Regions from separate parts of the Paenibacillus sp. MER TA 81-3 genome, predicted to be linked through region 4. Evidence: riboswitches for the same ligand, from Rfam matches in the RefSeq annotation. Region 4 holds a riboswitch; each other region holds the start of a gene.
The links. A riboswitch is a leader RNA that binds a small molecule or an ion and turns the genes downstream of it on or off. The one in region 4 is predicted to bind cyclic di-GMP.
Positions count from the first base shown of each region.

Region 1: another riboswitch for cyclic di-GMP. It lies ahead of M3650_RS23460 (4'-phosphopantetheinyl transferase family protein); the one in region 4 lies ahead of ggt (gamma-glutamyltransferase).
Region 2: another riboswitch for cyclic di-GMP. It lies ahead of M3650_RS20420 (VWA domain-containing protein); the one in region 4 lies ahead of ggt (gamma-glutamyltransferase).
Region 3: another riboswitch for cyclic di-GMP. It lies ahead of M3650_RS10755 (CAP domain-containing protein); the one in region 4 lies ahead of ggt (gamma-glutamyltransferase).

Region 1 is NZ_JAMAWB010000019.1:95,202-103,494, forward strand. Features, by position in the region: gene M3650_RS23455 (non-ribosomal peptide synthetase) at 1-5,252, opposite strand, end outside; gene M3650_RS23460 (4'-phosphopantetheinyl transferase family protein) at 5,277-5,987, opposite strand; cyclic di-GMP riboswitch class I at 6,075-6,164, opposite strand; gene M3650_RS23465 (helix-turn-helix domain-containing protein) at 6,274-6,786, shown strand; gene M3650_RS23470 (transposase) at 7,739-8,293, opposite strand, start outside.
Region 2 is NZ_JAMAWB010000015.1:182-8,474, reverse strand. Features, by position in the region: gene qoxB (cytochrome aa3 quinol oxidase subunit I) at 1-1,578, opposite strand, end outside; gene qoxA (cytochrome aa3 quinol oxidase subunit II) at 1,606-2,577, opposite strand; gene M3650_RS20440 (sugar phosphate isomerase/epimerase family protein) at 3,188-3,583, shown strand; partial or broken gene M3650_RS20435 (Gfo/Idh/MocA family oxidoreductase) at 3,608-3,874, shown strand; gene M3650_RS32715 (Gfo/Idh/MocA family oxidoreductase) at 3,870-4,052, shown strand; gene M3650_RS20430 (MFS transporter) at 4,225-4,803, shown strand; gene M3650_RS32710 (hypothetical protein) at 4,775-4,840, shown strand; gene M3650_RS20425 (GGDEF domain-containing protein) at 4,928-5,515, opposite strand; cyclic di-GMP riboswitch class I at 6,035-6,123, shown strand; partial or broken gene M3650_RS20420 (VWA domain-containing protein) at 6,272-8,293, shown strand, end outside.
Region 3 is NZ_JAMAWB010000006.1:254,612-262,904, forward strand. Features, by position in the region: gene M3650_RS10730 (carbohydrate ABC transporter permease) at 1-786, shown strand, start outside; gene M3650_RS10735 (uracil/xanthine transporter) at 1,019-2,317, shown strand; gene M3650_RS10740 (class I SAM-dependent methyltransferase) at 2,567-3,301, shown strand; gene M3650_RS10745 (MBL fold metallo-hydrolase) at 3,339-4,328, shown strand; gene M3650_RS10750 (class D sortase) at 4,455-5,123, shown strand; gene M3650_RS10755 (CAP domain-containing protein) at 5,238-6,326, opposite strand; cyclic di-GMP riboswitch class I at 6,608-6,699, opposite strand; gene M3650_RS10760 (SdrD B-like domain-containing protein) at 6,807-8,293, opposite strand, start outside.
Region 4 is NZ_JAMAWB010000038.1:23,621-31,913, reverse strand. Features, by position in the region: gene M3650_RS30700 (methyl-accepting chemotaxis protein) at 1-884, opposite strand, end outside; gene ggt (gamma-glutamyltransferase) at 988-2,703, opposite strand; cyclic di-GMP riboswitch class I at 2,803-2,895, opposite strand; gene M3650_RS30690 (hypothetical protein) at 3,535-3,693, opposite strand; gene M3650_RS30685 (helix-turn-helix domain-containing protein) at 4,195-4,557, opposite strand; gene M3650_RS30680 (helix-turn-helix domain-containing protein) at 4,867-5,274, opposite strand; gene M3650_RS30675 (arylsulfatase regulator) at 5,364-5,816, shown strand; gene M3650_RS30670 (hypothetical protein) at 6,006-7,073, shown strand; gene M3650_RS30665 (hypothetical protein) at 7,488-7,628, shown strand; gene M3650_RS30660 (RtcB family protein) at 7,720-8,293, opposite strand, start outside.

The DNA of each region.
Region 1 (8,293 bases), on a different contig from region 4:
TAGTTCGCCGCGGTCCATTCCTGCTTTGACGGCGCCGGCAGCTTCGCCCGGTCGATTTTCCCGTTCGTCGTAAGCGGCATCTGCTCCAAAAACGCATAGTAGGTCGGTATCATGTAATCCGGCAGGTGTGAGAGCAGATGCTGCCTGATGTCAGCAGCCGTCAATGTGCCTTCAGCCACAATGTACGCGCACAGCGCCTTTTGCCCCGTTGATTCCTCGATATCCGTAACGAGCGTTTCCTTCACCAGCTCGTGGCTGCGGATTTGCGCTTCAATTTCGCCCAATTCCATCCGATAGCCGCGAATTTTGACCTGATGGTCTTTACGCCCAAGGAACTCGATGGTGCCGTCTGGCAGCCACCGCACAAGGTCCCCCGTCTTATACAGCTTCTCGCCAGAAATGAACGGGCTGTCAATGAAATTCTCCTGCGTCAGATCATCTCGGTTCAAATAGCCGCGCGCTACCCCGTCTCCGCCAACCCAGAGTTCGCCTGCCACGCCAATCGGCTGCAGCTTGCCGTAGCCGTTCACCACATAAGCTGTCGAGTTCGCAATTGGCATCCCGATCGGGATTGAGCCGTCCCGTTCCGCCGTAATCTGGTGGCAGCACGAGAAGGTGGTGTTCTCTGTCGGACCGTAGCCGTTCACAATCGCGATCGGCGCACACGCGTGCAGCACACGATAAATATGCTTCGGCGACAAGACATCACCGCCGACGAGCAACGTCCGCACCGGTGCGAACAGGTGCTCATTCTTCTCCACCAGCTGGGTAAACAGCGGCGAAGTAAGCCACATCATTGTAATGCCGTGCTGAGCGATGGCACGCTCCAACTGCTCTGCGTCCAGGATCGTCGTCTTATCCACCAACACGAGCCGAAGTCCATTCAGCAGCGCTCCCCAGATTTCAAACGTCGAAGCATCGAATACGAGCGAGCCCGTCTGCAAAATGCAGTCATCCTCTTGAAACGTCACGAAGTTCGTGTTCTTCACCAAGCGAACGACGTTGCGATGTGTGACCATAACTCCTTTTGGCTTGCCTGTGGAACCAGATGTGTACATCAAGTAAATCAAATGGTCTGCATCATTCACATGCTCCAGGTTATCTATCGATTCATGGGACAGCTCTGGATCGGAGAAGCCGATGTGCTGCAAGCCTTCTGGCAGACGCTCAGCCAAATGTCCGCTTGTCAGCACGATAGCAGCGCCGCTATCCTCCAGCAAATACTGAATCCGTTCCTGTGGATAATCGGGATCGATCGGAACGTAAGCTCCACCCGCCTTCATAATCGCGAGCACGCCGATAACCATCTCTGCTGTCCGTTCCGTGAACAGACCTACCGGTTGTTCGGGATTCGTCCCTTGCTGCCGCAAATACCGGGCCAGCCGGTTCGCTTCCGCGTTAAGCTCTCCGTAAGTAAGCTCCCGTTCACCCGCCACCAGCGCGATGCGCCCCGGCGTGATGCGCGCCTGTTCCTCGAACAGAGCATGCACAGTGGAATTACGCGGATAATCTGCCTCCGTCTGATTGAATTCGTGAATCAGCTGCTGCTGTTCTTGTCTGGTTATCATCTCCAGCTCGCCGATCTTGCGCTCCGGCTGTTCCGCCGCTTGTGCAGCCAGCTGCACGAAATGCTCGGCCATCCGTTCCACCGTTGCCTGAGTGAACAGCTTCGAACAGAATTCGAAGTTAAGCGATAATGATTCCTCGTTCTCCACCGCTTCCAGCGTCAAATCGAACTTCGACGTTCCATTGTGGTAGGGTACCGTCACGAATGCTGCGTCCCCCATCTGGAGCGATGTATCTCCCATGTTCTGCATGACGAATACCGTATCGAACAGCGGATTCCGGCTCACATCCCGCTTTAGCTGCAGACGATCGATCAAGCTGTCCAGCGGATAATCCTGATGCTCGTACGCCGACAGAAGAGTAACCTTCATTTCTTCCAAGTAAGAGGCGAACGTTTTTTCACCTTCCGGGTAGCTCCGAATCGGCAGCGTATTGACGAACATGCCCATCATACGGTTCAGATCAGCATGTGTACGTGCAGCAATCGCACAGCCGACGATGACATCTTCCTTGTCCGCATATTTGGAGAGCAGCACGTTGTAAATGGACAACAGCGCCATATATAGCGTCGTTCCCTGGTCAAGGGCCATCTGCTTCAAGCCTGCAGTCGCTTCAGCCGGCAGTGTCACACGCACGATGTCCCCCTCGAACGATTGCACGTTCGGACGCGGGGAATCGGCTGGAAGCTCCAGTACCGGAAGCTCTCCCTCCAGAACGCGCAGCCAATGCCCTTCATGTGCGGCAATATCCTGCTTCCGCTGCGATTGCCATTCAGCATAGTCTTTATACTGCAATCGTACTGGCGTAAGATCCTTCCCCTCGTACAGCGCCGACAGCTCTTCTGCAAAGATGCTGAGCGACGTGCCGTCAAAGACGATATGGTGGATGTCCAGCAAGAGAACATAATCATCTTCCCCGAGCTTGGCCAATGCCGCCCGGAACAGAGGCGCCTCGTCCAGTTGGAATGGCTGGACAAATTCGTCGGCCAGTTCCGCTGCGGTGCGGCCTTCCGCTTCGATGAGCGGCATCCGGAAGCCGGTGTGAGCATGCACCTTCTGGATAACTTCATCCTGCTCCCAATGGAACGAGGTCCTGAACGCTTCGTGGCGTTCCACTAGCCGATTTAGCGCCTGTTCGAGCCGTCCGGCGTCTAGCTTTCCCTTCACCTGGTACACGAGCGGTATGTGATAGGCCATGCCGACTCCGCCCCGCTGCTGCAGCGCGAACATACGCGTCTGCGCCGGAGCGAGACGATAATGCGGCTTCGCTTCCGCTGGCTCAATCGCCTCGAACCGTCCTGCTTCGCCCTCATCGATCAGCGCGGCCAGCTTGCCGATGAACGGATTCGCGAACAGCTCCTTGAAGGACAGCGTGACACGGAATGCGGCCGCAATCTTCGCCTGCAGCTGAGCCATCTTCAACGAGTGCCCTCCCAGTTCGAAGAAATGGTCCTTCGTTCCGATTGGCGCAATGCCGAGCAGTTCCTCCCACATGTACGCGAGCTTGATTTCCGTCTCGCTGACAGGCGCCGTATAGCCGGCGGCAGCCCGCTCCCGCTTCTCTGGCTGCGGCAGCTTCGCCCGGTCGATCTTGCCGTTAATCGTAAGCGGCATCCGGTCCAGGAACATGAAATAGGCAGGCACCATATATTCCGGCAGATGCTGTGACAGATACTCCCGGATTTCGGCCGCCGTCATACCGCCTTCCGCCACGATATAGGCGCAAAGCGCCTTCTGACCCGGAGTCTCTTCGAAGTCGATGACAATCGCTTCCGTCACTTGCTCGTGAGCATGAATTTGCGCTTCAATCTCACCGAGCTCCATCCGATAGCCGCGAATCTTCACTTGGTGATCCTTGCGGCCTACGAATTCAATACTGCCGTTCGTCAGCATCCGCACAAGGTCACCCGTCTTATAAATCCGTTCCCCTTGCACGAATGGGCTATCGATGAACTTCTCCTGGGTCAGCTCCTCCTGATTCAAATAGCCGCGCGCAACGCCCTCGCCGCCGACCCACAGCTCGCCTACCGCCCCTATTGGCTGCAGCTTGCCGTACTCATTCACGACATAGGCAGTCGAGTTCGTAATCGGTGTACCGATGGGTATCGTCCCATCCACCTCGTGCTTTAGCTCGAAAGAGGTGGAAAAGGTCGTATTCTCGGTCGGACCGTAAATATTGGATATCGCGATTGGCGCACACTCTTTCGCCGCGCGGTAGAAATGCTTCGGCGACATCAGTTCTCCACCGACTAGCAGTTGGCGGAGCGGAGCGAATATGCGCGGGTTGCGGTCCACCAATTGAATGAACAGCGCCGTCGTCAGGAACATAATCGTCACGTCGTGACGGATAATGGCTTGTTCCAACTGCTCTGCATCCAATATCGTCGTTTTATCAACCAACACCAGTCCCAATCCGTTCAAGAGCGAGCCCCAGATTTCAAAGGTCGATGCATCGAACACCAGCGATCCCGTCTGCAAAATGCGATCGTCTTGGCCGAACTTCACATAGTTCGTATGTTTGACCAGCCGGATGACATTACGGTGCGTTACCATCACACCTTTCGGCCGGCCCGTCGAGCCTGATGTGTAAATGATATAGATAAGATCCTCCGGCTGATTGACAGGGGACAGATTATCCTCCAGTTCAGTGGCAAGATCCGGGTCGTCGATGATGACGCGTTCGATTGCACCGGGTAAATAATCGGCCGCTAACCGGCTCGTCAGTACCAATCGAGTGCCGCTGTCCTCCAATACGTATTGAATGCGGTCCTGCGGGTGATCGGGATCTAGAGGGACATAAGTTCCTCCTGCTTTTAAAATCGCTAGTATCCCTATGACCATTTCCGCGGTTCGCTCTGCCATAATACCGACGGTTTGCTCGCGGGTCACCCCCTGCTTCCGCAGACGGCGGGCTAATTGATTCGCCTTTTTGTTCAATTCCCGGTATGTGAGCTCCCGCTCGTCTTCCACAACAGCAACTCGGTCTGGAGCTTGAAGCACCTGCTGTTCGAACAGTGCCTGTACCGTGAAAGTCTTCGGATATTCCACTTGAGTCCGGTTCATATCATGAATCAACTGTCGCTTATCTTGTTCCGTCAGCATTTCCAACTCGCCGATTGTTTTCTGCGGATGCCGTGCCGCCTCTTGAAGGAGCTGCAGGAAGTAGACCGCCAACCGTTCTATCGTCGTTTGCTGGAAGTGATTTTGTTCATAATAAATCGTAAATATCGGTGATGTCACACCATCTGCGCCAGCATATTGAAATCTGCCGTGCAGCCCGCTTACGTCTTGGTCCTTCGGAAGCTCGGGACAGATTCCGGCGCCGCACCAGCAATAAGTCGCAACGCCACTGTCCTCTAATGCTGCTGAGCAAGTCACGCTCACTGTGTCAGCGCAGGACGACAGACTGTCATGAATGCTCACGATGCCAGCTATCGTTACGTCGCTCTGGCTAACTATGGTATGAGCGCCTTTGCCGTTCTCCGATCCCACAACATGAAGGGCCACTTGTTCCGAGTTGTAAAACCGAGAAAGCAGTGCAGCCCAAGCCCCGCAAATAACGGATTCCAGCTTGACGGAATGCTCGCTCGAACGCTCGGTCAAGAGGCGTACCGTATCCGCCGGCAGCTCAAAAGAATGTGCGTCGTGTCCGACCAACTTTTCCACTGTCAATTGAATTGAAGCCAATCTATGTCCACTCCTTTATCTCGTTCAACGATAAATCATAAATCGATGAGTCAATTGTTCCACTGTTATGTATTCTACTTGCTCGGCGAACTCTGCATGCTGTGCACAAACCGCCATACTATAGCCTGCTTCAACCCCGGAGTATTGTTTTACATAGTAATCGTCAACACTCCATACAGGATCGCTATGCGGTACAGCAGCGGTTTCTGTCACGATTTCGAGCAAGCTCGGAAGCATGCCGAACCCCGTTCCGATCGCCTTGAGACAGCTCTCTTTCGCCGTCCAAATGGTGAAGAACCGTTCCTGGCGCGCGCGATCACCGTCTGTACATGTGAGCATATCCCACTCGCGCGGCGCGCATATAAGACGAGCCACATCCATATCCCACTCTCTCATTCGTTCGATATCAATTCCGATTGGCGCGTTATCAACCGCAGCCACGACGATATTTCCTGAATGGGAGACGTTGAAATAAACGGGATTCCCTTTAAGATAGGGCTTGCCGTATTCATTGGTGCGAAAAAAAAGCTCATCGTTTCGCTGTCCCAATTTTCGACAAAGCAGACTGCGGACCAGAATATCCGCGACGACCAAGCGCTGCCGCTCCTTATGCTTACGGAGCCTGTCCAGTCTTTTGTATTTTTCAGGAGTAATATGCGGGATTAGTCTGTCAATCAGCCGGTTCATCTTATCGTGAGGAGAACCACCCTCCAATTTCAACATGACAATATTCATAATCCGATTCATCCTCTAAACGCAAAAAAAAGACTATTGTCCCCAATAGCCTCGTCACCAAATAAATGTTGATGTACCGCAACATAGAATGGCAACCCGGCCGCCATAATCCGCTTGCTGGATGTTAGGCCCGAGGCTTTGCGTCCTTACCTTTCGATAAGTTTGCCTTTATCAAGTTATATATTTCGGTTTTCATACGTATTTGTTTACACATCCACCCACTGGAAATGAATACCTTTGTTCATGAAGACCTATACTAAAATAAAATCTCAAGTGAGTGAGTATGATGAAAAAACTATCTATCTCCAACAATCATGGCTGGGACGAGCCAACACTAGAACAACTGGCTTCCAGCTTAGACGATGTTCAACTCGCCAATCGAGTGCGGGCCATCCAACTCATCATGTCCGGTGCTTTCGCCAAAGACGTAGCCGTGCAGTTGGGCATCCATCGCCAATCCGTATCCGTTTATGTCAAACTGTTCAACGAAGGTGGCATGGAGCATTTACTTGCCCGCAGCCTCGCTCCAGGCAAACCAAGGTTGCTGTCCCAGGAGCAGGAACGAGAATTGATTCGTCGTATCGTCTCCACTCCTTCGCCTTTTGCTCAAGGGGCTTCTCATTGGAGCATGCGCGATATTCATGCCTTGCTGCAGTCAGAATTTCATCTTGAAATGTCACGCACTGGCATTCGCGACATGCTGCGTCGATTAGGTCTAAAGTATACAAAACATGGTTATAAACTTGAGAAACAGATAGAACATCCAACTCAAGACCCATATAATACATCGGAACGTTAAGATGAAAACTTAAACGCCTACCTTCATTTTACTTTCGATTTTTCGACAATGCAAATCAACTTATGTCAAAAAATGATGAATTTTCGGTTATTTTAAGTTTTTTTGTGCGATACAATGCGCTTTGGAGCAGAACAATTATCCAGTTCCATGTTGTTTTCATGAGCGATAGCGATAATGTGATAAAAATGTGAACACTAACGTTTCCGCCCTTTTCCAGAACAGAAACAAGACCGCCTCTCTGAAGCAGACGGTCTTATTTTCCTATCCTACCATTTACCTATTCCATTTGGTGCTGCTGCACCCTAGACCTGAACACTACGTTCCACGGTATACAGTCTACGGAATGCGGGTCTACGGTCTACGGAATGCAGTCTACGGTCTATAATGCGGGCCTACAGACTACGCTTGAAACGCTGTAATCCTTCAGGTATTACGTTCATAGTAGGATCCTTTCTTTTAGCACTTAGCTCCACTCTCCCCTTAGTTCAGAAACTACATTAAGTTGATACATGGCGATACCAGCGCTTGTGCTTGATTATAGCAGCACCTTTTCATTTTCCGAAAAGTAAAAACTTGAGAGCTACAACATAAGATGAATATTTCAGAAAAAGATTTTCAACATAAAGAACGCCGAAGGAGTAACGAGCGGAACCGTGAAAAAGTCACAACTAAAACCGTCAAACAGTCACAAGAGGAACTGTGCTAGAAATACTGCCAGGACGCTCAATCATCGACAACCGGAACGGTGCTAGTAATACTGCCAAGACGCTCAATCATCGACAACTGGGACGGTACTAGAAATACTGCCAAGACGCTCAATCATCGACAACTGGGACAGTGCTAGAAATACTGCCAGAACTCTCAAACAGCCGCAGTTGAAACGGAATAAACTAATGAGGTGTAACACGTTTCGCAATAACGACTCGTTCAAGGTGCGACGCAATCAAATATGTCATGCTGCTATTTGTATGCCTGAAACTAAGGGCTCCTCAAATCGGGTGCAAGAAGCAGCTGAGGAAGGGGAAAGCACAGCCACGCATAAGTACAATAGTTGCTCCCAAGCGGACGTATGTTGGAGAGATGTATTGAATCGAAAGCAAAATTCATCCAGGTATGCCTGAAGATATTTGGCGCCTATCCCGTGAAATGTGTCGTTCATCCAGCGCCACGCCAGTTTGAAGGATTGATATAAAGGACTGTTGCGGCGAACCTGGAAATTGTGTCGGATGATGGATGTCTCGGTAGCAGTCTTAGCAACATGCAGATCAGCGAAGTGTTCGCAGTCAGAGCGGAGCAGCAACTTGTTCGAGTGGTGAGTTGGCTCCACTAGCTTCATCTTGAGTTCGCCCGTTTGTCCGTCTGGCATGACGGATTCAGCAACGATCAGAGGGCATTCCCGAGGGTTAAGTTGTCTAGAAGGATGATGGCCATAGAAGGCCACAAAGCCATGAACTATCCCTGCCAGCGGCCGAACGGTATCACCACGGCTAATCGCGGCTCGGATCTT
Region 2 (8,293 bases), on a different contig from region 4:
CGGATCGCTTGTTGTATCTCTTGGTTGGTAACGGAAGCTCCAATAAATGTTGTATACGAGAATGGCGAAGCCGATAGCAAGGGCTGCCGAGCCTATCGTAGCAATCAGGTTCAGCGGACCGAAGCCGGTGCTCTCAGAATAAGTATACATACGACGTGTCATGCCTTTCAGCCCCAAGAAGAACAATGGCAAGAACGTCACATTAAAGGAGATCGCGATAATCCAGAAGCTAAGCTTGCCAAGACGTTCGTTGAGCCGGAAGCCGAACAGTTTCGGGAACCAGTAGTACATACCGGCGATAACCGCGAATACTGTGCCCGGAATCAACACGTAGTGGAAGTGAGCGACCAAGAACATCGTATTGTGATACTGATAATCGGCGCTCGCCATCGCGAGCATAACGCCGGTTACGCCACCGATCGTAAAGATTGGAATAAAGGCGAGCGAATACAGCATCGGTGTCGTGAACTCGATCCTGCCCTTCTGCAAGGTGAAGAGCCAGTTGAATATTTTAACCCCTGTCGGAACCGCGATTGCCATCGTGGTAATGGAAAAGAATCCGTTAACCATGGCGCCGTGACCCATCGTATAGAAGTGATGCGCCCATACGAGGAAGGACAAGAGCGAAATAGCTATCATACTGACGACCATCGATTTGTAGCCGTACAGGTTTTTGCGTGAGAAGGTTGAGATAATCTCACTATAAATACCGAACGCCGGTAAGACTACGATATATACCTCAGGGTGACCCCATACCCAGAACAGGTTGGCCCATAGCATATCCATACCGCCGTCGGCCATCGTGAAGAACTGGGAGCCGAACATGCGGTCGAACATCATAAGCGCTAATGCTACCGTCAAGACCGGGAAGGCGAAAATGATGATGACACATGTAATAAGTACAGACCACGTAAACATTGGCATACGCATCAGCGTCATGCCAGGCGCACGCATCTTCAGAATCGTCACAATAAAGTTGACGCCTGTCATCAGCGTACCGATACCGGCAATCTGCAGGGCAATAGAGTAGAAGTTATTGCCCACGGATGGGCTCAGCTCGATGCCCGCCAACGGGAAGTAAGCGGTCCAGCCTGCATCGGGAGATCCCCCGATAACAAACGAAATGTTAAACAGCATTGCTCCGGCGAAGAACAGCCAGAAGCTGACTGCATTCAACCGCGGGAATGCGACGTCGCGCGCCCCGATCTGGAGCGGAATCACGACGTTCATCAAGCCGATAATAAACGGCATCGCCATAAATAAAATCATAATGACACCGTGAGTCGTAAATACTTCATTATAATGCTGCGCGTCCAAGAACTTCATGTCTGGTCCGGCAAGCTGTGTACGCATCATCAGCGCATCTACACCGCCGCGGAACAGCATAATCAACGCACTGAGGATGTACATAATACCGATTTTTTTATGGTCAACGGTAGTTAGCCATTCACGCCATAGATAGCCCCATTTTTTAAAATAGGTCAAGCAGAAGAGGATGGCTAGCGACACGAGGACGATACTGGCCATAGCGCCGTAGATCATCGGTTCACCGGTAACGAAAAATTCGTCCCATTTCATACTCAAAGAACTCCTTTCTGGTTCGTTCTAGTTGCCATGCTGAGAATGGTCGGCCTCTTGATTTTCCATCTCGGAGTGGTCCATGTTGGAATGATCCATAGTCGAGTGATCCATCTCTTTATCCGTTCCTTCATTGGAGCCAGCGGCAGGAGCTCCATGGTTATGTCCTCCATGTTCTCCCTCTGGCGCTGGTCTGAATGTCAAGTGTGTGGAAGTATACGTCTTCCGGCCCACATGATCTGCTTCCAGCAAGGAATTAAACTCTTGTTCGGTCAATTCGGAAGCTGTCTGCTTCACTTCATCAATCCATTTCGTGTAGCCGGCAGGTGACATCGCCAATACTTCGAATTCCATGTGGGCAAAGCCTTTACCTGAGAAGTTGGAGTTCTTGCCTACAAATGATCCTTCGTGTTCAGCTACGAGATGGAGCCTCGTCACCATATCGCTCATGGCGTACTTCTGACCACCTAGCTGAGGAACCCAGAAGCTAGTAATCGGTCCAAACGAATACAAGCGGAACTCTACTGGACGGTGCGTCGGAATGTTGACGTAATTGACCGTCTCAATGCCTTCCTCCGGATAACTGAAGTGCCACTTCCAGTTAGAGGATGAGGCGTAAATAATGAGCGGCTTATCGCTTTCATAGCCTTCAGGCGTCTTCTCGACCGCGTAGGTGCTGCGAACCGTGACCACGGACAAAATAATGACGATAATGACCGGAATCAGAGTCCATGTAATCTCCAGCCATTTGCTGCCCTCCATATGCGGCGGCTCGTAATCCGGTGCCGCTTTGGAAGCGCGGTACTTCGTTAACATGTAAATATAAAGGACGTAGACGACAAGCAATACCACAGCCATAACAATCATGGAAAAAATAATGACGTCAGACTGTGTCTTGGCCACTGGACCTTTCGGGTTCAGAACAGCTATTGAATTACACCCGGTCAAGAGGACAAGAAGAGCTGCAAACAAACTGATTAACAACCCTTTCTTCTTCATAACGTACCCCTTTCTCTCTAAGATGTGCTTTAGATGAGCTATGAAAATGACAAATGTCGTATAAACTTGATCACATCTATATTAGTGAGAAGTTATTTTAGAAACAGCACATAAAGTGCACCATATTTACCATGAAAAACCATTGTTTTTAGATCTACCCGGGTGTTCCATGACATTTATCTCTCAATTAAGCTCGTTTTCTCGTAAATTCTTGCGATTACGGCGACTTTTCATTTTGTTCATAATTGGTGCTGCAAGACCCCCACTTCGCAATATTGTAACAATTAAACCGCCTTCATGTGACTTTTTTCACTAAAAAAGACCCGAGTTTTAGGGTATATGCGTTCGTATCTGGAGGAACACAGATGGGGCCTTAGTTTGACCACTTACCGCACGTTATGAACCGTTTGTTGATAACTCCGTTTTTTTCCAAACAATCATAGGCACCCCGTTTCTGGCCCCAATTCAGTTCGTTCTCCCAAAAAGCATTGACGAGTAAAAAAGTGTAATAGCCGGTGAGTTGTTTAAGAAAAACGGACTTCAGCTGTATTACCATAATCATTTTGAAGAGTTCCAGAAATTTGACAATCAATATGTACTAGACATCATCTTGGAAAATACGGCTGAAGATCTCGTAAAAGTTGAATTTGATACGTATTGGGCATTGAGAGGCGGAGTCGATCCTATTGAATATTTGCAGAAGCTGGTGGACCGCTGCGACCTTCTTCATCAGAAAGACTTGCCTGCTGATGTGAAGCCGATGAATTTATTTGAAGTAATCGGTTACGATGCCAATATTGATATGGAATTGATGGTCAAGCTGCACAAAATAGATTATTTCACGGAGGCCGGGCAGGGCATCATGGACATTCCCGTGATTGTGGAAGCGTTTAAAAGTAAACCGGAAGCCAGATACCTGTTTATTGAGCAAGATTGGACGAAAAAGAACCAGCTAGAAAGTGTCGAGATCAGCTATAAATATATCTCTAAGCTATTCCAATCTTAAAGCTGTAAGAAACGGGAGACGAGAATGAGCACATTAAAAATAGGGATTATAGGCTGCGGTGGAATCGCCCATGCAAAGCATTTTCCAGACTTGGCCAAATTGACAGATCTTGCAGAAATGATAGCATTTTGCGACATCATTGAAGAACGTGCCGAAATTGCTGCCAAGCAATATGGTGTTCCAGGGGCGAAGACATATACGGATTATAAACAATTGACACAAGATGTCACCATTGACGTGATTCACGTGTTAACACCGAACAGCTCTCATTCAACCATTACAGTCGATGCTCCCATACTACGGCTCCCAAGAGGTAACCGAGGCGGACCGTGAAGCCAGACAATGGCTCGAGGCTATTATTGAAGATAAAGAACCACTGGTAAAGCCTGAAGAGGCCTATGTCGTGACGACGATTCTGGAGGCTATTTATGAATCTGCCAGAACAGGCAAAGAAGTGATACTGAATTAATAAAATGATCTCGTCCTCTACTTGTATAAGTAGAGGGCGGGATATTCTATCATGCAGAGGCAGCGCAATCCTATCCCTATAATCATAAATGTGAGGGGTTACATCTTATATGGAATCCGGTTTTAAGAAGGCCATGCAATTACGGTAGGGATTAATGAAGGAGGTTCACCTCATGGGAAACCAGGTTTCATGGAAAGAACGAATTAGTTACGGCCTCGGGGATACGGCTTCCAACCTCGTCTTTCAGATGATTACGATGTACTTGATGTTCGTCTATACAGATGTGTACGGATTGAATGTGGCAGCAATCGGCACATTGTTCTTAGTGGCGCGGATAATCGATGCCTTCGATAGTCCGATCATCGGGGTGCTGATCGACCGCACCAACACGAAGTGGGGTAAATCGAGGCCTTATTTTCTCTGGCTCGCGGTACCGTTTGCCATCGTTGCGGTGCTGACGTTCATGACACCGGACTTCGGCGACACGGGCAAACTTGTATACGCTCACATTACTTACATTACACTCGGTATTTTGTATGCGGCAATTAATCTGCCGTTGACATCGCTCTTGCCGAGCATGACGAGCAACTCGCAGGAACGTACGGTCGTCAACTCGGTCCGGATGATATTCGGTCAACTGGGCGGCTTGGTAGTGGTTGGCATTGCGTTAATGTCGATGCTGTCGTATAGGCAATGTCGGTATTGGATTTACAGCAGGCCTCTTGTTCACGATGCTGGCAGATACGGTTGACTACGGTGAATGGAAGTCCGGCGTCAGAGCCCAATGATTGGCGAACTGGAAGCGAAGCGTCAAGGCGGCGCAACCGCGATTCAAGCTTAATGAGCCTATTGGGGTTGTGTGGCTTGATGAGAGATTACCTTTTTGCAGATTGAAGCTGAATGAGTGTTTGGGTTATACGTTCTGTTGTGTGGCGTGATTGCTTTTTGTGATGGTACATTCTGCAGTCTGCTATCGAGATGAGATCATACAGATGCTCTCCCTCATCCGGGTATACGGCATGACCGAATGAGCAAGATACCTGTACGGTTTTGTCGTCAATACAGCCATGAATAGTGCGCTGAAGGTGATTCTGCAGCAGCTTCATACCTGATTCATCTGTGCAGGGGATGATTAACAAAAATTCGTCCCCTCCCCATCTAGCAACGTAGCCGCTTCTGCGAACGACGGAGCTAAGTGTTCTGGCTACCTGCCGTAATATGCGATCTCCGATATTGTGACCGAGCCGATCATTAATTGACTTGAAGTTATCAACATCGATTAGAAAGATATATAATTTTTCTAGTCGTTTGTCTGCTGTATTTTGCAGTCCCGGGAACGCATCCATGATATATCTGCGGTTATAAATATCTGTGAGTGCATCCTTCTCGGAGTCATGGACCGCCATATCATAACGTTTTCCTAATCGCCATCCCAAAAAAGCAAAAAGAATAATGGTGGACATGTAAAGTTCTTCACCGTAATCGTCGAAGAAGTAATTATAATTATAAAAACAGAATGACGTTGCCACTATAATCAATACTAGTATGATTCTTCCTTTATATTTCACCATGTCATAACATTCTCCCCATAAATTGAATGATATTTCTCCACGAAAATAACAAGCTATCCGCATCTAAGAGAAGCAGCAGGGCGGAACACGTTTATCAGCCTTTATACTAATCAACCGGAAGAATAAAGAAAATCATCCACCGGTGGAGATGAGGGGTGGATTTATTCCGTAACTGCTTGACGTATCTGGTTCGATAGTATTACGATAGCGACATCTGATTGAGGTGCTCTTTATAGTTCTATTACGAGGAGTGATGCCCGTTTTGGAGCGAGGGATTGAGGTTAGAGTGGGCATGAAAAATTTTTCATAACCCCATTGACAAAAAGGTACTCGTGAAATATATTGAGCTTGTTAGTTCTTAAATACTAGGTTTAGAGGCTTATTTTCGATTCATAGTTAGTTGCTGTTTACAATATAATACGGCACACTAATCGAAAGATTAGGTCGCAAAGCTTTGGAGTCTAATAGTCGCTCTGACTAATGATCGTCCGGCTGCATTTAACAATTATGTTAATGTAGCCGGGCTTTTTTATTTATGTGGAGTTCTCAACTCAACGGAATTTCCGTTCCGTAGAGCTATATAAATAAGAATGAGGAGGCAAGTAGAAAAGGCAAAGGAGGATTTAAATGAAAAAATGAGGTGGATACATGAAACGTAGATTAAGATTGGCCGTTACATGGTTGTGCATGTTGTCGGTATTTTTCGGGTTTATGCCCAATACCCTTCCAAGCGCAGCGGCAGCCGCGAACTCGGGGGATCTGATTTGGCCTAATCCAGGGGCGGTCAAGCTGACCAAGAGCGCTGAGCCCACCGGGACCAAGGGCGAATGGGAGATTACGCTGACAGCTGAGGGGAAAAACCTCAAATCTGGCGGTTCCGATGTCGTTCTCGTCATTGACAAGTCCGGGAGCATGAACGATAAACAGCGGATGACCAAAGCCAGAGATGCAGCGAATAAGTTTGTTGACAACTTGCTTGTCAAGGATTCTAGGACACGAATAGCCGTCGTTACTTTCAATAAGTCATATCAAGAAGTTTCCGGTTTTAAAGGGACCGACCAAAAGGATGCCTTAAAACAAGCGATTCAAGGTATTAAAGCAGACGGCGGGACGAATATACAAGCAGGCCTTCTCCGTGCCCGCACGTTGTTGGAGAGCAGCACTGCTCAGAACAAGGTCGTTGTGCTGTTAAGTGATGGCGAACCTACATACAGTTACAAGGCTTCTACTGCAGCCAATCATACATGGCCTGGCGGGAAATACAATTTTATCCTTTCGAATTTCAACTACAACAACGTTATTGGATCAGGCTCAAGTTATGGATTAGGGCGGTACGAGTATGGACTCGATTACGACTGGTGGAATGGATACAAGTGGAACATCAGAGATAATGGCATTGGTACAATTTCTGAAGCCAGGCACGTTATTGATTCCGGCGTTAACATCTATTCCATAGGTCTTGATGTCGGCAGTAACAGTAATGCCACCTATGTCCTGACCAACAGTCAGAATAAGGGCTACTACTCTTCCAACAGTTCGGAGCTTGAGAAAATCTTTGCCGAACTGGCAAGCAAAATTGCCTTTGCGGCCGAGAACGCCCAAGTTACCGATCCAATGGGTGACATGTTCAACCTGAAGATGAAGGGCAGCTCTCTGAGCGAAGAGGATTACAAGGCTTCACAAGGCACGGTGACGTGGAATTCGGCTACGGAGACATTTACGTGGAATGTCGGCAAAATCGTAGAAGGCACCCCGGCGACACTGACCTACAAAGTGTTGATGGATCTGTCGAAGAATCCGGATCCGAGCAAATTGTATCCGACGAATGGCAAGACGACGATGAACTATACGGACGCGAATAGCCAACCCACAGCGAAGGACTTCGAAGTGCCGGAAGTAAGCTTCGGTAAAGGATCCATCCTCGTTAAAGGCTATAAGGTCAATGCCGAGGGAACTCCGGTCAATGCGGATGGAGAAGTCGTCGAGAGGCCAGATTTGGCGGAAGAACTGTACAGCGATTATTTCAAGGTTAACGGGGACAAAGCGCTTGATATAGGTCAGTCGTATTCTGTACCTGCGCCATCGGCTGATAACTATCATTTGAAGGTCGGTACGAATCCTACAAACGTTGATTTGACGCTGAGCAAGCCTTCACAAATCATTTGGTTCGGATTTACAGATGCTCCGAGCAAGTTGACCCTTGTGCATCAAGCCGGAGATAAAGTGTTCGAAAGAAGTGCAGTGGATAAAGCACCGGGGGAATCCGTAGACGTTGGCAGCAAGACTTTCTCTGGGTATCATTTCACGGATGTCGTGGTCAGTGAAGGAAGCGGCTTGAACGTAAGCGATGGTCGTGTAACTGGCGTGATGCCTGGCAAGAATGTAACCATTACATTCAACTATGCCGCCAGTGAGCAAAGCGTAACCGTAAAGTACTATAAAGAAGGAACAACCGAAGAGGTACATCCTTCGAAGAGCTTATCAGGCAAAACGGGCGACACAGTTGAGCTGGTTGCGGAGACCGTAGCGGGATATAGCGTGGTGAAGCCAGACAAAGTGGATTACACGTTCACGGCTGAAGCGAACCAAGAGCATATCTTCTACTATAAAGGAATAACGCAAAAGCTGACCGTGAATTATCTGGAGCAAGGCACGGATAAAGTCCTGGCG
Region 3 (8,293 bases), on a different contig from region 4:
TTGTACAGTTTAGCGGTGCTCTATCCATTGTTCTGGACGGTCACCACCTCGTTTAAGACGACAGAAGAATTTTATGAAAATCCGTGGTCGCTGCCTAGCAGCATTTCATTTGCGAACTATGTGAATGCGTTTGAGAAGGCGAGCATTGGCCATTACTTCATGAACTCCGTATTCGTGACGGTTATATCGGTCACACTGTGTGTGTTCGTATCCTTCATGGCTGCTTACGCTATTGCACGCTCTAAGTCGAGAGCGATGCACTGGCTGCGCAACGCCTATATGTCGGCATTATTTATTCCTTCTGCCTTTATGATTGTGCCGTTATTTCTGCTGCTCGGCAAAATCCACTTGCTGGACAGCTTGTGGGGATTGATTATCGTATACGCGTCTGTGAACATTCCGTACACGATATTTCTATTAATCGGATTTATGTCCAGCATTCCAAAAGAATATGAAGAAGCGGCCTCGATTGACGGTTGCTCGAACACGAAGATTTTGTTCCAAATTATCGGACCGATGGCCAAGTCATCCCTTATCACGGTTATCATTTTTAACTTTATGGCGGCCTGGAACGAATATATTATGGCGTTGTCGTTCATTACGACGGAGACGAAACGTACGCTACAGCTAGGCCTTGTCTATTTGATGGAAGTACAGCGGTTCTCCACCGATTGGGGGGCGCTCTTCGCAGGCCTCGTCATCGTCATGGTGCCGACAATCGCCGCTTACTCGCTCCTGCAGCGTCAAATGACGGCTGGCATCAGCATGGGCGGGTTAAAAGGCTAGGCGCAAAGGCGCGTTTTGAAGCATCAATCACATGGACCGATATGCGTCAGCGATGACGTGTGTCGGTTTTTTATTGCTCTGAACCTCATCACGTTTCTTTTCCCGAAGAAGGTATGTCTGTTTCATCCATTGCTCCACTCTCCCCATCATTCAGAAAATTAAAGATTGATCATTGCAGCGGACAACACTAGGATAGATGATAAGTTGAATTTCATCAGGGGGATGAACAGATATGACATCTTCATTGAAAGGAGCGCGCACGGGATTGGCCGCTGTGCAGTGGCTCTTTTTTATGTTTACGAACACGATCGTCATTCCTTTGACGATTGGCCATGCGTTCCAGCTTCCGCCGGAGGAGATTGCATATACGATGCAGCGAGCGTTTCTTTTGACGGGAGCGGCTTGCTTGCTGCAAGGCTGGTTGGGGCACCGCTTGGCGCTCATGGAAGGACAGGCTGGCTTATGGTGGGGCGTCATCATCAGTCTGTGCGCTTCGGCGCCATCGATGGGTCTATCCTTGCCGGAACTGGGCGGCTCACTTGCTGTCGGCGTCATGTTGTCCGGGGCTGCGGTCATTGTCCTGGGATTGCTCGGCTTCGGAAGCATACTGCAGCGTTGGTTCAATTCATTCGTCATGTTCGTCGTGCTTACGCTGTTAGGTGCCCAATTAGTGTTCATTTTTGCTAAAGGGATGCTCGGGCTGAATGACAGCGGGACCATTGACCCTGCCGTTGCAGGTTTGTCCATTGCGATTGTCGCGCTTACGTTATGGCTCAATATTCGGGGCCGAGGATTCGCACGCAATTTCTCGATTCTTATCGGCATTGTCGTAGGATGGGCCGCTTACGTCGTGCTCTTTCCTGCAGCGGAAACGGTGCCGGCTGCTTCCGGATTTGCATGGCGCCCCTTCGTCTGGGGGGAGCCCGATCTCCATCAGTTGAATGCAGGCATCATACTCATGTCCTTCATAACCGGGCTGCTCAGTCTGTCCAATACTGTGGCTACGCTGAAAGCGGCGGAAGAATTGTACGGCCGGCCGACGACCGTATGCCAATATAAGGGTTCTTTTACCGTAACGGGCTTTATGTATATTTTGAGCGGCATATTTAGCTTGGTCCCTTTTGCTACGTATGCGTCTTCTATCGGATTTCTCCAGTCGACGCGCATTACTGAACGACGCCCATTTATGATAGGAGCTTGTGCATTTGCACTGTTCGGTGTGTTTCCTCCAGTGGCGCAATGGTTTGCTTCTATGCCGCTGACGGTAGGCAATGCCGTGCTTTTTGTTGCCTACTTGAGCATGTTTGGCTCTGCGCTGCGCCATTTGGAAGGAATACGATTCAGTGCCCGTACCATTTATCGGGTGGCTCTGCCTATTTTTGTCGGGCTTGCTTGGATGACGATTCCGAATGAGGCATGGGTGCAAATCCCTGCGTTAGTGCGGCCGCTCGTATCGAACGGATTGCTGATGGGCATTTTGCTAACTTTACTATTGGAATGGCTCGTTCCCTGGGAACGATTGGATGTATGACTTGTTCTGTATTTATTGCTGAAATATCGCTACAGCGGTCAGAGCCTTGAGGAAATATATACGCCGGTGGGCAGATTGGAGTTATATGCTACTGCCCAGGTTCATGTCTATGCCTCGGATGGAATCCATGAGTATCCGCTCATTGATAGCAAAAGCTGACTTAGTGTAAACAACTGAGGTCAGCTTTTCGCTATGCAAACCTGAGTGCAAACGTTACAATGTAATAATAGACAATTTGAGGTGATAACAATGGCAGAATGGTACGAACGGAGCTTCGGTCGTGACTATTTACTTGTATATAAGCATCGGGATTTTCAAGGGGCAACCGAGGAAGTCCACCGCATGATGGATTGGCTTATGCTGCCGTCCTCTGCGACCGTATTGGATTTATGCTGCGGAATGGGCAGACACGCGCTTGCGCTCGCCGATGCCGGCTATCAGGTGACAGGCATAGACTTATCGGAGGTGCTGCTGCACGAGGCCGTGGAACATGATGCAGAAGGAAAGGTTACATTCATACGCGGTGATATGCGTGAACTTCCGGTGGATGGTCCTTATGATGCAGTGGTGAACTTATTTACTTCATTCGGATATTTTACAGATAACGATGACAATGCACGGGTATTTCAACAAATATTCCGCGTATTGAAGCCGCAGGGACGATATATTGTAGATTTCCTGAATCCGTCCTACGTTAAGCACCATTTGGTGCCGCAGTCGAAGCGTGAAGCCGAAGGAACCCTCATTCAGGAACGCCGCCGGATTGAAGCCGGATTCGTGAAGAAGGACATTACGTTAACCGATATGGTGACGAACGACGAGCGGCAATATGAAGAGCGCGTCCGTCTGTATGAGCTTCCGGATTTCGAAGCCATGATGAGGGAAGCAGGGCTTCAATTGGATGCCGTATACGGAGGCTATGACGGCACGCCTTACGCTGAACAGCAGGCGGCGCGGATGATTATGGTCGGGCATAGACCCTGACCGGCCGGTACATAAATAAACGGACGGAGGCCGAGAAATGACGGTGAAGTTGGATTACGCCGCCGAGCATATCATTCAAGTCAAAGTTCCGCTGCCGTTCTCCCTGCGATGGGTCAACGCTTATTTGCTGGAAGGGGAGGAAGGGTGGACGATCGTCGATCCGGGTTTGCGGACGGAGCAGGCGGAACGGACATGGGAAGAGGTATTTGCCCAGCTGCACATCAACAGCGACGATGTGGCGCAAATCGTTCTTACCCATTATCATCCCGATCATCTAGGCATAGCGGGCGAACTGCAGCGGCAATTCGGCGCGCCGGTATGGCTGTCGGAGACGGGGTGGCGTCATGCGCAGATGCTGTGGGATTCTTCCCAGACGATGGCGTCCGCCATGCAGCTGTTATTTGAAGAGCACGGCGCGCCTGATGAGGTCGTGCAGGCCATAGGCGAACATATGGACAGCTTCATTCCGCTTGTGTCTCCGCTTCCGCAAGTCAGCTTTATTCGAGACGATCAAAAAGTTGCCTTTGGCGGCCGTAGTTGGAACACGATTGAGACTCACGGCCACGCTCCCGGGCATATGAGCTTCTATGACAAAGCAAGCGGTATTCTGGTCGCCGGGGATCATGTGCTGCCGCAAATTTCTCCGAATGTAAGCTTTATGCCAGGAAGCGATCCAGAGCCGCTTTATTCTTACATGACGGGACTTAAGCGGCTGTTGCAACTGAAAGTCAATCTGGCGCTGCCGGGTCATCGCCATCCGTTCAGTCACTATTCCTCTCGCATCGAGGAACTGCTGCGCCATCACGAAGAGCGTCTCGCCGGGATCGCCGCTTCCTTGACAGAGCCCCGCACAGCCTATGAACTGTGCTGCACTTGGTTCGGCTCGTTGGAGCGATTGACGGTGCATCAGTTCCGGTTCGCTATGGGGGAGATGCTCGCTCATCTGCTGGAGTTGGAGCGTCGGGGGCTGGCGCAGAAGCTGCAACCGCTGCATACATGGCAATGGACAACAACATCCGACAGATAGCGTGTTGCATCCGAATCAGAATAGCGCCAATTGCGTAAACATAATAAGATCATACTTTAAGAGTTTGTTCAAAAAGTCCACTTGTGATCACGCACTTTAATGGGGAAAAGGAGTGCAATCCTTGCCATGAACACACGCGTCAAAATGAAAATATGGAACGTAGCTGCACTCACGTTGCTGCTTGTCGGTTTAATATTAATCTTTTATCCCAAGTGGGTGCAGTATGTGGAACAACAGCGAGAGTTGCATTTGCTGACCGAATGGGACGCTATTCCGAAGGAAAGCTCTTACGCGGATAACTTGGCACAGCCTCTACTCTCTAAAGCATCCCTCCCTACATCTGATGTACGAACTGCAGAATCGGATCCAGATCCTGAAGTGATGATAGACGGCATACCTTTATACGGCGCCATCTCGATTGAGAAAATCGATTTGCGGGAGCCGATGCTTGCGGGAGCCACAGCACAGTCGTTGAAGCATGGAAGTGGGGTCGTAGTGCCGAATCGCACGCCGGGCACAACGGGGAACTTCGTTCTAGCGAGTCACCGCAGCCAAACATTCGGACGGCACTTCAATCGGCTTGACGAACTCGAAGCCGGCGATGAAATTAAGATCGAAACGACGAACAACACTTATGTATACAAGGTGAATAAGAAGTTTATAGTCGAACCGGAAGACTTGTCCGTGCTTGATCAGAACAAGGATGACAAGCAATTGACGCTGATTACTTGCGAACCGATGGATAATCCGACACATCGGCTCATTATTAAGGCCCTTCTCGGTGCTGAAAAGTGACCCTTTTGATTACGCACTTAAAGTTGGGCGGAAAGCTGCAATGAAAGCCGCCACATCTTATTCATGCGGCGGCTGTGCGTGCTTGTCCGTAACATGCTTGTCCGGAGCGTGGCGTCAAAGATTTGGAGTATAAAAGTTTTGCGTGTAGAATACATTTGATTTGCCCCCGAAGGATATCCCGACGCCCAGTTGTTCATATTCCCCCATTATATTTTTGCGGTGCTTGCTAGAGTTCATCCAGTCCTCGTGGACAAAGATGGCACTTGTCTGGCCGGCTGCAATGTTTTCTCCAGCCACTTTGTAAGTGATGCCGTCCTTTTTGATCCGATCGAAAGGTGTTTTTCCGTCAGGGTCGTTATGGTTGAAAAAATTTCTGCTCTTCATATCTGTGCTATGTTTGCGTGCTGTATCCGCAATAACATCGTTCCACTCGTATGGTTCCTTGCCGTAGCGCACGCGGATAGCATTGGTCAGATCGAACACTTCCCGTTCAAAGCTTTCACGCAAGCGTTCACTAGGCGTACCGTAGTATCCTTTAAACGCTAATTCCGTTTCCGCAGCGATAAGCTGAATCGCCGTAACCGTGCCCTGCTGGTTCAAATCGTAAAATACGGTTGCATACAGGTCGCCAACTCGATGAATGCTCAGCTTGCCGCCGTTGTCTTTGTAATTATAATTGGTGTTCCCTTTTTTTATCTTGGTGAGTGCGGGGCCGAGTGCAGCTTCCACCTCTGATTTCGTCGAACCAAATTGAATGCCGCTCGCGGATGTCCAATCTTGGGCGTTCGTGTAGAGAGCTACTACTTTGCTGTTATTTACGCCGACTTGCAAGTACCGCTTATAATTGTGATTGTAGATAAACCATTCAAAGCCGTATTCGCTTACATCTTTGCGGGCTGGTTCTCCTAACACATCAATCAAAGCTTGTTCGCTCATGCCGATGGATACGCCTTGCACAATGAAATCAGTTTGGTTCTTCGAACTTGACTTCACAATCATCTGGGTATAATGGTCAGATGAGCCGCTTGATGCAGTCGCGGGATGTTCATTGGCTGCATGTGCTGATTGAGAGGAACAGAACAAGGCCGCAATCATAATGGTGACGAATAAGGGTACATACCACTTTCCTCGTTGTGTATAATGCTGTCGTCTGTATACCACAGCGTTATTAGTGCCTAATATTGAAACAACACGTTTCGACATAATACCATCTCCCATTCTTTTAGAGGTTGTTCAAAAAGTCCGCTGCTCATGTAGTCTCGCCTACACTGCGCTGCTCCTTACAAATTTTGCGGAGCAAAACTCGCTTCGGAAGCATACGCTTCGAGTTCCTGCAACCTTCTCGGTGCTGACAACCGGCCTTTTTGAACACGCACTTTTAAGATTTATGCTTGAATGAGATGAATAACGGTATGTTAGGGCGACGACAAAAAGCGCCGCCCTAACGGCGGCGCTCAAATAAGCGCGACGACAAATGTCGCAATTAGGGCAACCCGGCTGTCATCGCATGTATACACATGCATTAGACCCGTGGCTTTGCGTCCTCTGCTTTCGCTAGAGTTTGCCGTTATCCATTTCGAATATCAATGTAACTATTTACACTATATATGAATCAGAAAAGGTTGTACATACTATTTTGGGCAGTTACAAGCCGTGAGGCATCTTTCCTTGACGGCTATTTGGTTAGCTTTGCGCGAACAATTTTTTTCGTGCTAACCATGCGACGAGAGCTAACGTGCATAAGATGACACCGATGACAGGTGTAACAGGGGATTCTTCGCCTGTTTGAGGCAGCGTATCCATATTTTTTGGTTTGGATTTTGGCTGTTCATCCGTTATTGGCTTGGAGTCGGTATCGCCATCTATCTCGGTATCATTAGCGTCATCGTTATTTTCATCTTGTTCTCCTTCAGTGTTGTCTCCTGGATAATTGACATCGGAAGGTTCATCTCGTTCTGAATCCGGATTAGATGGCTCAGACGGTCTATCAGGCTCCGTCGTTGGATTCGTTGAAGATGAACCTCCTCCGGAATTGCCTGAACTATCTGACCCGCCTGACCGATCAGGATCGGGATCTGGGCCTGGTTCCGACGGTTTGCGAACGAGTCCCGCATCGATTGTCATGTTATGCTCACCTTGGGCGAGAGTGACGACATCAGTCCACCCGTCCATATAAGCGTCGGAATCAAGCGCTCTATCGTTGCCCGCGCCTTTCACAGTGAAGTTGTAACCGCCCGGTGCAATGAATCTAAGTTTATACACGCCTGCATCCAAGTTATCGAAGAGATAGTATCCAGGTTTGCCTGATTCGTACACTGCGCCGGTAACTGTGTCTTTATATACCGTTTCTGTCACCGTTGATCTTAACCATGTGCCGTTAGTATCGTACAGTTGTATGGTAATGCCGTTCATGCCAGTATCCTCGTCGTCCTGAATCCCATTGCGGTTCGTATCGAACCAGACGTAATTACCGATGGAACCTTTATTAGGTTCAACTGGATCTACCGGATCTACAGGGTCTACCGGGTCGCGAACCAGTCCCGCATCGATTGTCATGTTATGCTCACCTTGTGCAAGAGCTATGACATCTGTCCAACCGTTGGCATCAGCATTGGAATCGCGTACCCGATCTTTGCCTTCGCCTTTCAAAGTGAAGGTATAACTGTCCGGTGCAATGAATTTGACCTTATAATCGCCTGCATCCAAATTGTCGAAGAGATAATATCCTGGTCTGTATACATAGTCTGTCACAGTCGGATCATACACAGAACCCGTTACTGTAGGATCATACACCGAATTCGTGACTGTACTGTAGTATACGGAGCGGGTCACTGTGGAAGTGAGCTTCTTGTTGCCTTCATTGTTGTACAACTCCACGGTAACACCGTTGATGCCAGTATCCCCATCGTCCTGAATTCCATTGCCGTTCGTATCAAACCAGACATATTTTCCGATTGCTCCCTTTTTCGGTTCAGGGTTAGGCGGGAGTTTTCTCTTTACTAATCCGGCATCGATGTCATGGCGTTTATCGCCTCTATTGAGCTCAATGATGTCCGTCGTGCCTTCTGGCTTGGCGTCGGAATCAAGGTTCCTGTCATCGCCTGCACCTTGTTTAGTGAACCCCGTATACTCTTCTGGAAGATGGAATTTAACGAAATATTTACCTTTAT
Region 4 (8,293 bases):
GCCGAGGTAATGGACGTTTCCGGTATATGCAAATAAAGGCCGTACCCAGTAGCCTGAATCGGGGAGTAGGCTACCACGTAGGATTCACCGTTATCTGTATAATGGTAAGAAGATGCCTCATTCTCCTGCTTCAGCAAAATGCCGCCTAAATCCGAAGCAAGCTCAAGTTCGCTCACTTTTTTTCCGAGCCATTTCTTGTTCGGATGCAGCTGAATCTGCCCCAAATTGTCGACTATGATCGGATAGACCGCTCCGTTATCGATGTACAGATCCTGCAGAAAGCGATCGGCGAACGCCTCGAAGTTAATAAGACCGGTCAGCACTCCGATGACGTTCTCTTGCTTCCCTTTGACCGGCGATGCGACGATAATGGAGCGCTTGCCTGTCGTCTTCGCCAATATAACGTCGGTATAGCTTGATTTGCCTTTCAATCCGTTCTGGAAAAATGGACGCTCAGACAAGTCGATGCCGACACTGTCTGGGAACGTATCCGCAATTACGATGCCGTCTGAACCTATATACGTATTGCCGTCAAACACATTCGCACTCTTCGTAAATTGTTGGATAAACTCAGCCTTCGCCGCTTGGTCAGTTGAACGAATGTCTGTAGTGAGGGACAAAATGTCCATTTGCGACATGCGCTCCGTTAACCATTGATTCATAATAAGCGACGTACTTGTAACTAATTTCACGTATGATTCTGTTTGTTTGTCTACCAACTGCTTCGAACTGAACTGATATAAATACAGGGATGTAAGCAGCAGCGGAATTAATGCGACGATGAGAAACCACGCCGCCAGCTTATTTCCCAGCTTCCCGGTAAACCGTGATAACAACCCGTTTCTAGCCATCGCTTTGTTGAGAAACGGTTCCAACTTTCCCATCGGTTTCATCTCCATTTCCTACCTCTAGCGCCGTCATTGCGTTGCGACGGCAGCAGACTGCCGGTACCTGCCCGGCAGTCTTCCGTCTCACACATCCATTTAATTAATAGCCTAGCGCCGCTCCTTCGCCCCGCGGATCGGCACCGCCGAATTTGACGTTGGTGTCCGGATTAATCAGGATGACACCTGATTGGCCAACCGTATCCGTGTATTCGGCAATCGGCTGCACCGGATGGCCGCGCTTCACGAGTTCATCCCGTACCGCCTGCGGAACGCGTCCTTCCATCTTCAGATCGTTCGACGAGGATCCCCAGTTGCGTCCATGCAGCCATCTCGGCGCTTCGATCGCATCCTGCACTGTAAATCCGAAGTCGACAATTCGCGTAATAAGCGCCGTCTGTGTCTGCGGTTGCCCTTCGCCGCCCTGCGTGCCGTACAGCACATATGGCTTATTTCCTTTTAAGAGCATCGCCGGATTCAACGTATGGAACGTGCGCTTTTTCGGTTCCAGCTTGTTAATATGGTTCGGGTCCAAGGAGAAGAAGCTGCCCCGATTTTGCAAAATAACGCCGGTGTCCTTAGCGACGACGCCTGCACCGTAGTCAAAGTAATGGCTCTGAATCAAAGATACGGCGTTGCCGTCCTTATCCACGAAGCCAAGCCATACCGTATCCCCTTTTGGATCGAGCGGCTTGACGGATTCTGCCGCTTTCTTCATATCAATGCGGGCAGCCATGTCTTGGCCATGCTGCTTAGACAACAGCTGGTCAAGCGGAATATCAACGAAATCAGGGTCAGTCAGCCACTTGTCTCGATCGGCAAATGCCTGCTTGGTAGCCTCCACGATAACATGGTAATAATCGGCCGTGCCTTCCCCCATACTCTTCACATCAAAGTTGTTCAAAATGTTGAGGATAGACAATGACGCCATGCCCTGCGAGTTCGGCGGAACGTTGTACGCTGTATATCCGCGGTAATCGACAGAAATCGGCTTCACCCAATCCGCTTTGTGCTCGGCAAAATCCTTCTTCGTCAGCACTCCGCCATTTTCCTGAATGTCCTTGACGATTTTATCGGCGATTTCACCTTTATAGAAGGCGTCTGCCCCTTTGTTCGCAATTGTCTGCAATGTCTTGGCCAAGTCCTTCTGCACCATGACTTCACCTGGTTTATAAGCTTCCCCGTTCGGCTTCAGGAAGGTGTCACGGAAGCTTTCGAAGCGCTGCAGGTTTTTCAATTCCTTGTCGCTTGTATCTAGATTCAGCTTCGTCCAGTACTCCTGATTCGGCGTTACCGGGTAGCCATTTTCCGCATATCCAATGGCCCGTTCCAGCACTTTGTCCCATGGCAAATGGCGGTCCATCGATTTTTTAGCATATTCATAAGCTTCTCCCCAGCCAGATACCGCCCCCGGCACAGTGTTGGCCGCAAGATATCCGCGCGATGGGATTTTGTCATACCCTTTATTTTTATAAAAATCGATGGTGACGTTCTCTCCCGATCGCCCGCTCGCGTTCAGCGCCTTGACTTCTTTCGTCTTGGCGTTGTAGATCAGCCAGAAGCTGTCTCCGCCAATGCTCGTATAGTGCGGGTAGACGACGGCGAGCGTGGATGCGGCCGCAATGGCGGCTTCCACGGCGTTGCCCCCATCCTCAAGCGCTTGCAGAGCCGCCGCGGATGCCAAATAGTGAGGCGTAGTTACCATTCCGTTCTGAGCCATCGTCGTCGGACGGTTGGCTGCACCGGCTGCTGAGAAGGAAGTCACAAAAAGCAGACAAGACATTAGCAACATAGACCACTTTTTAAAAGTAAACCGCATGATTACGTCATTCTCCTTCCATCGTGTGCATATTGTAGAATCAAGAAAATAAAAAAAGGCGCCCCCATTGTCACCTTCTTCATCATAAGAATCAGGATGGCAGGCAACAGGCTGGCATCGTCTGCCGGAAGGAAGACATTAGCCCCTGTAGCTTTGCGGCACATTCTCTCGAACGGTGTGCCTTTTTCTGTTATTACATGCTTATTTTTTCATATATTCATATACATAATTGAAAATTATCTTCTTCTTCGAAACCTATCACTCAGAAGCGGCCGCTCCTTCACTATCATTTATCGGTTATTGCAGTGAAATTATGTATATTGCATGCCTCACATTTCCAAGATTGTCATATATCACGAGTTGTGATCAGTAACGAAATGTTCCGTTCGTGCAGTGGCATCAGACGACAGTGATTCGCTTCAACCGCTCCTTTGCTTCATTCTCCCCTTCCATCAGGAGGAAGCGGCTCCTTTTATGCGGTCGGCTCACTCTCCTCATTGGCTTACGTCATGCCGTTCGCGCAAGATATGACCGTCTGTCTTTTCCGTAACATATCCCTCCTGTGTCATGTCATTTGTGTATGATATTACGTGTACCTTTTCCTCGACGTTATCACTCCTGATTATATGGGAGAGTGCACATAAGGGCAGGGTAAGGACAGGGCTCATAAGCCTTCTCACCGAGTACCGCTTCACAGTACTGCCTCAAGCCTTTTGCAAGAGCCCCAAAGTCCAATTGAGCACAATAAATCAATATGTCCAAGTCGTGCACAACAACACTAATTCCTTGCAATACACTCAGTCGTGCACAACATATCTGCAATACGTCGAATCACGTGCATTTCACGAGTGCAACGGAACCATAGGGGTTCAGACTCGCTCCAGCTGCCACAACGAGCGCTTCGGGACCGCGCGCGTTGCCAAGCTTTGGGCAGTGTAGCAGCCGAGCGCTGCTTATCGGTGACCAAGCGTATTGAAGCAGCACTGCCATTGGAAAACATCCAATGGAAATTCACATGTTAAGCGGAAATGGTGCAATCCACTGGAAAACCTCCAATGAAATCAGTCCTAGTCCGGTGAAGCAGCCGAATATTAGGTCATTTGACTGTACAGTATCCAATGGAAGTTTCCTTTCTCCACACAACCTCATCAATCTATTGGACGAAATCCAACAGACAGAAGCACAGCAGCTCAAAACGCACAAAAGCAAGAAGCATTAATCTACATATGAGCATCGATGTTATCCCTCCTGATTGTATGGGAGGGTGCACATACGGACAGGGCATATAAGCCTATCACCGAGTGCCGCACATACAGTGGATCCAGTACAGTTGCAGGCCATTTTCTGGACCTGGTCGCTGGAAACTCAGCAGATACAATAGAAGCCGCAGAACATCACAGTCATGATTAAAAAGGAAGAAAAGCTGTCATCTGAATGAAGGGGAAAGTGAGACGATACAAAAAAGAGGCCTTGCGGGCCCCTTACTCCATTTTATGTATTCATTCTGCGGTCAAATGTCGCGAGCATATCTGTGGCAATGCGATGGACAAGCTTCACGTCGTCCGGTTCCCTGCCCTTAAGCAGCTTCACATGCAGCTCAAGTGTACCGGCGATACCGAGACGTTCGGCGTCTACGTTGGCTGTATCGAACGCGAAGAAATCCTCAATACTTACGTCAAGCGCCCGAATCATCCGCTCTAGTGAATTCAACGAAATATTAATGCTGCCGCGCTCGGCACCTCCGATGTACGAAGCCTTCATTTCACATTTGTCTCCGAGCTCCGCTTGGGTATATCCTTTGAACTTGCGCAGCTGTCGAATCCGATCTCCTAAAAATATTTTCAAGTCCGCCATTCCGTTCACCTCATCCTAAGCATATAAGAAAGCTATCGCGATCAAAATACCATTATGAATGCCATTATTGTTTTTATTATATATAAATGTTATTATGTCAATATAGAAGTAATATATGTCTTCGAGGTATTCATACCCTCGATGGTATCCTTCCTGGCTGTATGGGAGAGTACACATAAGGTCGCGACACGGAAGCCTTATCACCGAGCGCTGAACTTGGCCCTCCCGCGACTGGACTCTCACCGGCAAGAAGATGCGTGCTTCTGGGCACGCCAATCCAAAAAAAAGAGGCTTTGCAGGCCCCTTCAATTATGTATTCATTCTGCGGTCAAACGTCTCTAACATATCTTTGGCAATGCGATGGACAAGCTTCACGTCGTCTGGCTCCCTGCCCTTAAGCAGCTTCACATGCAGCTCAAGTGTGCCGGCGATACCGAGGCGTTCGGCGTTTACGTTGGCTGTATCGAACTGGAAGAATTCCTCAATGTTTACGTCAAGCGCCCGAATTATCCGCTCTAGCGAATCCAGTGAAATATTAATGCTGCCGCGCTCGGCACCTCCGATGTATGATGCTTTCATTCCGCATTTGTCCCCGAGATCCGCTTGGGTATATCCTTTCAGCTTGCGCAGCTGTCGAATCCGATCTCCTAAAAATATTTTCAAGTCCGCCATTCCGTTCACCTCATCCTTAGCATATAAGAAAGCTATGGCGATCAAAACACCATTATGAATGCTATTGTTGTTTTTAGTATATATAAATGTTATTATGACGTTATAGAAGTAATATATGTCTTCGAGGTGATCGTGTGATACCTAGAATCCACAACGTTCAGGACGTCGTGTTGTGTAATGAACGGGATGAACACCTATGGTACCAATTTAAGGCGATGTACATGCTTGGGAATGAACAAATCGTTGTGCTTCATAAAGGGGACTTCAACTACGGATTCGAAATTATGGACCAAGACAAGAGCAGTTATCTTCAACAGCTGTCATATCATCGAATCAGCATATTAAAAAAGAAGTATCCCACCGTGTTTCACGACCTCCAAGAATCGACCATCACACACACGGCTCCGCTAAGGCTGATTGCCTTTACGTACAACGAATTCAAGACAAAGAGCAATTATCGCATATGCATTTCATTCGCATCGGACGAGCACCCGCTCGATGCGTACTCCTTTTTCCTGCAAACGGGTGCGGATTATGTGCATTTCCTGAAAGAACCTAAGCCTCCAGATGAACAAAATGACGACTAACCGACGCACCAAGATATAGACCCGCCCTTTCCTAAGGTGTGCGGTCTATTTCATTTGTTCTGCTATGCTGTGCATCAATTATACAACCGCAAGAGAAGAAAAATAGATTTATCGTCTTGTCTCACCCACATGGCTCATACAATGATCTTGTACACCTGCGCCTTCATTTATTTCAAAGGAGGGATATTCATGTCTTGTACACAGCCTGACAAACAAAAAGTCGAATTAAGCGCCGTACCGGTACCATCAGATATTTCAGGAGCGCGAGGAAGTGGCAGAAGACGGTTGTTTATTAGCGATAATCCCGAATCGATTAATGACAGCGTGCCGTTCGTCAACCATATGGCCACGGTATGGCATGATACGGTAAAGGATAGCAACAGCGTATCGTACCGCGTGTTTCTGTGGCATTATAATCGGTTGGACATTCCCGTGCGGGCGGCGGTCACGGTCAGCAATGATGGCGTTGCAGATAGTACTAATATGATTCAAATTTCCAAAGTAAGTGTACAGGAAGTGTTGCATACAGAAAATTTTCTTGCAGCAGGATTGTGCATGGCCAAAGCCCTCATAGGCGGGACATGGAATATTCGCCCTCCCGTGGACAAGTCAGTTCAAGGCGGAGACATTGGCATCGTATACGAAATGCAAATGAATCCCAATACATTAAGCGGTGCTGTTGTGGAGTTTACAGTGAAACAGAAGAAGAAAAGGAAGAGAGCGTTGCAGTTTATGGTACGTTCGGTATTGGCCAACCATGATTGTGCAGAGCTCAGAACGCACCGGGAGCCGCCTGTAACGCCGAATTCTCCCCACCCGCGAGGCTCTTGGGATTTTGCGGACATTCGGGGCAACTCGATTTCCTTTGATGTAAGGCAAGGGGAGCAGAGCGTGAGCATCATGGGCAAAGGGAATGACTTTCTGTACAAAGCAGCCTTAAGCTATGACCCGGAACACGCCTTTGATAATAAAGGACAATATGGCTCCAAATATAAAGTATCGGTCCGTCTTATCAACCGCACGTATAAAGCGAAGCAAGTGGCTGTTTATCTTAATCCGCGCGGCGGAGCATTTGCAGGGGCCGTCAAAATAAAGGGCGTCACGTACGGGGTGCCGATCGTCAAAGCGCCGAATGAAGCTTGTGAACTCATGAATGTAACGGTAAGGGCTCATAGTGTACTCAATATCCCACTAGAGATTGCCATTGCCGGCGCGGCCTCCTCTCCAATCGCTATCTTGTGCAGAACCTTGAACTAGGAGGCAGTGCAGGGCTAGCGGCAGGTGGTGGTAGGTTATAGGTTATAGGAGTGGCGATAGCAGGCGCTGGGGCAGCGGTCCTTGCGACTGAATCCAATCAAGGAATCCAGCAGTTTTTATGGCTCTTAACGAGTACTTACTATTAGCATGCTGTCTCTGCTCATTTGTACAGTAATGCCTTTGCACATTTAACTTACTATGCTCACATCCATTGGATTTCGTACAGTAGATTGTTGAAGATGAGCGCCGAGAGGGTGCTTCCATTGGAAATGGTACAGTCAAATGGCCTCAAGTACGGCTCTATCACTGAAATAGGGGGATTTGATTGGAGATTTTCCAGTAGAATGAACCATTGCCACTTGAAATGGGAACTTCTATTGGATCTTTTCCAATGAACGAGCCGATTCTCAGCGCATGCCATGCTACGCCCGGCTATCCGTTCATAGTGCGCGCAGGCCTTCCATAGCGCACAATGCGGCTCAAGCGGCGCGGCTAGCGCAGGTTGCCAATGCCGCAATAGCGCACGGCGGCCTTGCGCACAGCGCGTGCCAATAAGACGCGCTACACAACGGTGATAGACCACATCCCATAGCGGAATGCGGTCTATCTGGTTCAGAGCGGGCGCAGCGAACGCGCTGCCCGCATGCTACCCGCCTTTGACCGTAGCCAAAGGCTTGCATCTCGCCACTACGCCGGCAAGTCCGGCCCCAACGACGCTCTCTATAATTTGCTCCACATCCTTGTAGGCTTGCGGCGATTCGTCGATAATCGATTCCAGCGTGCGCTGGTTCACGACCACCTCGTCCTCCGTGCCAACCCGCAGCGAAGCCGCGAACTCGTCGACCGTCACCAGCTGCTTCGTGGCGCTGCGAGACCGGACGCGCCCCGCCCCATGACAGATGGAATAATAGTTCGCCGCCCCTGCCTCACGGCCAACCATGAGATAGGACGCGCTGCCCATCGAGCCCGGGATGAGCGCCGGATGTCCAGTTGCCGCATACGGCTTCGGATTGTCCGGGTGCTGCGGCGGCAACGCGCGGGTCGCCCCCTTGCGGTGTACGAACATGCGGCGTCCGTCATGGCTTTCTTCCCACGCATAGTTGTGCATTAAATCGTACAGCGTGCTCATCTCCACCTTCGTGCCGAACACGTCGCGGAACGCCTCGCGGATGCCATAAGCCATCAGATGCCGATTCACCACGGCATAGTTGAGCGCTGAA